2 regions of the Brenneria sp. L3-3C-1 genome follow, and region 2 is predicted to be linked to the other one. Evidence: riboswitches for the same ligand, from Rfam matches in the RefSeq annotation. Region 2 holds a riboswitch; the other holds the start of a gene.
What was found. A riboswitch is a leader RNA that binds a small molecule or an ion and turns the genes downstream of it on or off. The one in region 2 is predicted to bind cobalamin.
Positions count from the first base shown of each region.

Region 1: another riboswitch for cobalamin. It lies ahead of JG725_RS06705 (cobyrinate a,c-diamide synthase); the one in region 2 lies ahead of btuB (TonB-dependent vitamin B12 receptor BtuB).

Region 1 is NZ_JAEMHF010000002.1:63,583-65,988, reverse strand. It holds gene JG725_RS06710 (NAD(P)-dependent alcohol dehydrogenase) at 1-766, opposite strand, end outside; cobalamin riboswitch at 1,118-1,302, shown strand; gene JG725_RS06705 (cobyrinate a,c-diamide synthase) at 1,408-2,406, shown strand, end outside.
Region 2 is NZ_JAEMHF010000003.1:1,735-4,140, reverse strand. It holds gene trmA (tRNA (uridine(54)-C5)-methyltransferase TrmA) at 1-900, opposite strand, end outside; cobalamin riboswitch at 1,031-1,254, shown strand; gene btuB (TonB-dependent vitamin B12 receptor BtuB) at 1,321-2,406, shown strand, end outside.

The DNA of each region.
Region 1 (2,406 bases), on a different contig from region 2:
GGTAAGGGTTAAGGTCGTGCTGCATCGGCACCGTGTCCAGAATAATGTCGAAGTGGTTGGCGACGGCGTCCATTTGTGCCGAATCGGTGGAGATAACCACACGATCGGCGCCTAAGCGCCGCGCTTCCTGCTCTTTTCCCGGAGAGCGGGTAAATAGCGTGACGTCCGCGCCCATCGCTTTGGCGAACTTCAGTCCCATATGACCCAGACCGCCCAGCCCGACAACGGCCACTTTGTCGCCCGGCCCGACGTTCCAGTGCTTCAGCGGCGAGTAGGTGGTGATGCCGGCACACAGCAGCGGTGCGGCGGATTTCATGTCCAGCGCTTCCGGCACGCTGAGCACAAAATTATCTGCAACGACAATCCGCTCGGAGTAGCCGCCGAAGGTCGGCAGATTGTCGTGGCGATCGACGCTGCCGTATGTCAGCGTGGCGCCTTCTTCGCAATACTGCTCCAGCCCTTCATCGCAGGCATCGCAGTGTTGACAGGAATCCACCATACAGCCTACGCCGACCCAGTCCCCTGCTTTGAAGCGATCGACCGCTTTACCGACGCTGACGACTTTCCCAATGATTTCATGTCCCGGAACAATCGGATACTGGCTCATATGCCACTCGTTGCGCGCCATATGAATGTCTGAATGGCACACGCCGCAATAGATGATATCGATCACCACATCGTTTTCTCGCGGATCCCGGCGGACAAACTGGTGCGGAACCAATGGGCTGGTTGAATCCAGAGCGGCAAAGCCGCGTATGTTTTGCATTGTGATTTTCCTCTTCATTTTATGCACGATATCAAAGGATCGACTTCAGAAGTCAGTATGATGCAGATTGGTTCTCTCCGCTTTAGCCATTTATGGCTAAACGGTAACGCCGTTCGGTATAGTCATTGGCAATGACTATATTTTGTTATTGCCCGTTGCGGCAATCAGGTAGCAAAGCCGCGTTTTAGCCCGGGAGAAAGGACAATATTTTGCTATCGAGCGGCAAGATATTCCCTTAAAGAAAATAAACTCAGCCATTTTTTTGTGAATGGAAAGATTATATTGGCTGTAATGGTTCAGGGTATGTAGAGAAATAATAACCATATGTTGTCAGGTTAGAATCGAACGCGGAAAACGACGATCGATTCTGTATGTTGTCATGCTGCATGACAACTGGGAAGGGGGTGAAATTCCCCCGCAGCCCCCGCTGCTGTGATGCCGACGACCCCGTAAAAAGCCACTGATCGCTGCGATTGGGAAGGTTCGGGGAAGGATGACGCTAAGCCAGAAGACCGACCTGATGATGACAGATTCAACTCCTTCGGCGGGAAGCGGGTTGTCATCCGATGCGTGCAGCGGCAACGCCGCTCTTGCGCACCCTGTGACATTACCTGTCCCGACCGATGACGTCGGGATTTTTTATGCCGTGTGTAAAAGAACAGCAGAAGAACGCGCCAGCGGGCCAGAGGCGAAATAAAACCGCGTTTGTTATCGCCGGCACCGGCAGCGGCTGCGGCAAAACCACCGTTACGCTCGGTATCTTGCGGGCGTTGATGCGGCGCGGGCTGTCTGTGCAGCCCTTCAAGGTGGGGCCTGACTATCTGGATAGCGGCTGGCATAGCGCGGTATGCGGCGTGGCGTCGCGTAATCTGGATGCGTTCATGCTTCCCGCGGCGACGCTTAACGGGTTGTATAACCAGCGTATGCGCCATGCCGACGTGGCGGTGATCGAAGGGGCTATGGGGCTGTACGACGGCTACGGCACGGACCCTGACTATTGCAGCACCGCCGCCATGGCTAAACAGCTCGGCTGTCCGGTGGTGTTGCTGGTGGACGGCAAGGCGGTATCCACGTCGGCGGCGGCAACCGTGATGGGATTTCGCCAGTTCGACCCCGCGTTGACTATCGCCGGCGTGATTGTCAATCGCGTCAACTCGGTGGAGCACTATCAATTACTGCGTCGCGCCATTGAGCACTATTGCGGTATTCCGGTGCTGGGCCGCTTACCGGTCATGACCGACACCGAACTGCCTTCCCGCCACCTGGGTCTGATCCCGGCGCGGGAACAGGCCTATGATGATAGCCGCTGGCGGAAACTGGCGATGCAGATTGAAGAAACCCTCGATCTGGATCGTCTGCTGACCTTGTGCGCCGGCGTTCGGCCCCCCGACGGCGAATTACCCGCCTTATCCGCGCCTGAACTGGGCGAAGGTCTGACGATGGCGCTGGCGGACGATGAAGCCTTCAATTTCTATTACCAGGACAATCTCGATCTGCTGGAGCAGGCGGGGGTGCGCCTGCAACGCTTCAGTCCGATCCATGACCGCCGGCTTCCCGACTGTCAGATGATCTTTCTCGGCGGCGGTTACCCTGAAATTTATGCCGCGCAACTCGCGGCCAATACCGCGATGCACGATGCG
Region 2 (2,406 bases):
CGGGTCGACGAAAATGGTTTCGCAGCGATAGCCCGTCAGATCAATGCCTTGTAAACGCTTAAACTGACGCACTCCGTTCATCGCTTGCGTAAATTCTTCCGCCGCCATGCGGATAATCTGCACGTTATCAATATGATTGGCGGCAATGTTATATTGCGCCGCAGCCACCGAAGGCTTGGCGATTTCGGTCGCCAGAACGCGATCAAAATTGCGCGCCAGCGCCAGTGAGAAGTTCCCGTTACCGCAGTACAACTCCAGCAAATCACCGGTTGCGCCTTCAGTGGCTTTCAACGCCCATTCCAGCATTTGAATATTCATCGCCGCGTTAGGCTGGGTGAAGCTGTTTTCCACCTGGCGATAAACCATATTCCGTCCTGCGACGGGCAGACATTCGTCTACATAATCCCGATCCAGACAAATTTTGGTTTTTGTCGCTCGCCCAATAAGCTGGAGCTGAAAACCCTGTGAGCGTAACGCGTCCCGCAGCGTGCTGGCATGCTGTCGCCATTCGTCATTCAACGCCCGGTGATATAACAGGGAAACCACCACTTCGCCGCTTAATGTGGAAAGATAGTCAATCTGAAACAGCTTCTGGCGCAGGATCGGATTGGGCCGTAATGCGGCAATCAGCAGCGGCATCAGTCGGTTAATCAACTCGCTGGCCGCAGGAAATTGATCGACCCGGATACGCTGCTTGGTCTGCTGATCGAACATAATGTGGTAGAGATCGTCACCATCATGCCAGATACGAAACTCGGCGCGCATCCGGTAATGGCTGGTTGGGGAACGGAAAACGGCCGGCGCCGGCGCATCAAACTGCGCCATCATCCCGCACAGACGTTCCGTTTTTTGTGTGAGTTGGTCGTCGTACTGATCGATGGGCAGGGTTTCTGGCGTCATGGTTTTCTCGTCTGAACGGCATCTAAAAGGGTTTTATTGGCCGGAATTGTAGGGAATCCGGTCGGGATGTCCAGTTTTGTCGCGCGAACGGTTGGTCGTGAAATGGAAGTCTAGACATCTGCGTAAGGCGATCATAGCATGGTCGTCCGGCCTCGCAATCTGAGTTAAAAGGGAATCCAGTGTGAATCTGGAGCTGACGCGCAGCGGTAAGGGTAGCCTGAACGATAGCATTTATGCAGACACTGTCTTTTGAAGATGGGAAGTCATCGCTCTTTGTTGTTCCACCATGTCTGTTTTGCATCATGGTAACAACGGCCCCAAGCCCGAAGACCTGCCGGTATACGTCGCAGTGACCATGATCATCGCGTGCTATTCATCATGGTAATGCGGCATCCTTATCTATGGTTGGATGCTCGATTCATGTTTAATAAAACCATGCTGCTGACGGCGCTCTCTGTTACAGCTTTTTCCGCCTGGGCGCAAGACAATAATTCACCGCAAGAGAATGCCGAAGAACTGGTCGTTACGGCGAACCGGTTCCCTCAACCTGTTTCCTCCGTTCTCGCGCCAATCGATATCGTTACCCGTGACGATATCGAGCGTTGGCAGGCGAAAAGCCTGACTGACGTAATGCGTCGTCTGCCCGGGGTGGATATTGCGCAAAATGGGGGGCGGGGGCAGTCAAGTTCAATATTTATCCGCGGAACCAATTCAAGCCATGTACTTGTCTTGATTGATGGTATTCGCATGTCTTCTCCGGGGGTTACCGGTAGTGTGGATTTCAATCAGATTCCGATGTCGCTGATCCAGCGTATCGAGTATATCCGCGGACCTCGCTCAGCCGTTTATGGTTCTGACGCCATCGGGGGAGTCATCAACATTATTACCGAACACGGTCAGGACGGCGGAAGGTTAAACGCGGGCTATGGTTCACATGCTTACCAGAACTATGACGGCGCCGTGCGCGGACATGTGGGCGACGATACTATCGTCAGCGTGGCGGGAAGTTATGAAGCGACCCATGGATTCAATGTGTATCCTTCCTCGCCGTCGACAATTGATAGGGATGACGATGGCTATCGCAGCAAATCCTTCTGGGGCATGCTTGAACAGCGTTTTTCCGAGAACGCCTCCGGCTTTTTCCGTGCTTATGGCTATGATAACAACACGGATTATGACCTCGCCTCCGCCTATCCGGGTAATGATAAGCGCTATTTGAATACGCGAAATTATGATGCCGGATTGAAATTCAACGAGGGAATATATTCCAGTCAGTTAATCGCCAGTTACCAAACGTACGACGATCTGAATTTCAACGATTTAATCGGGAAATATAACGGCACGATTACGCAGATTGAACAGCGTAGCCTGCAGTGGGGTAACGTGTTTAATCTCGGAAACGGCAGCCTGAGCGTCGGGGCCGACTGGCGTAATGAACGGGCTCAACCGGGTGGCACGTCCGCATATACGCAAGCCCAGAGCCGCGATAACACCGGTATATACCTT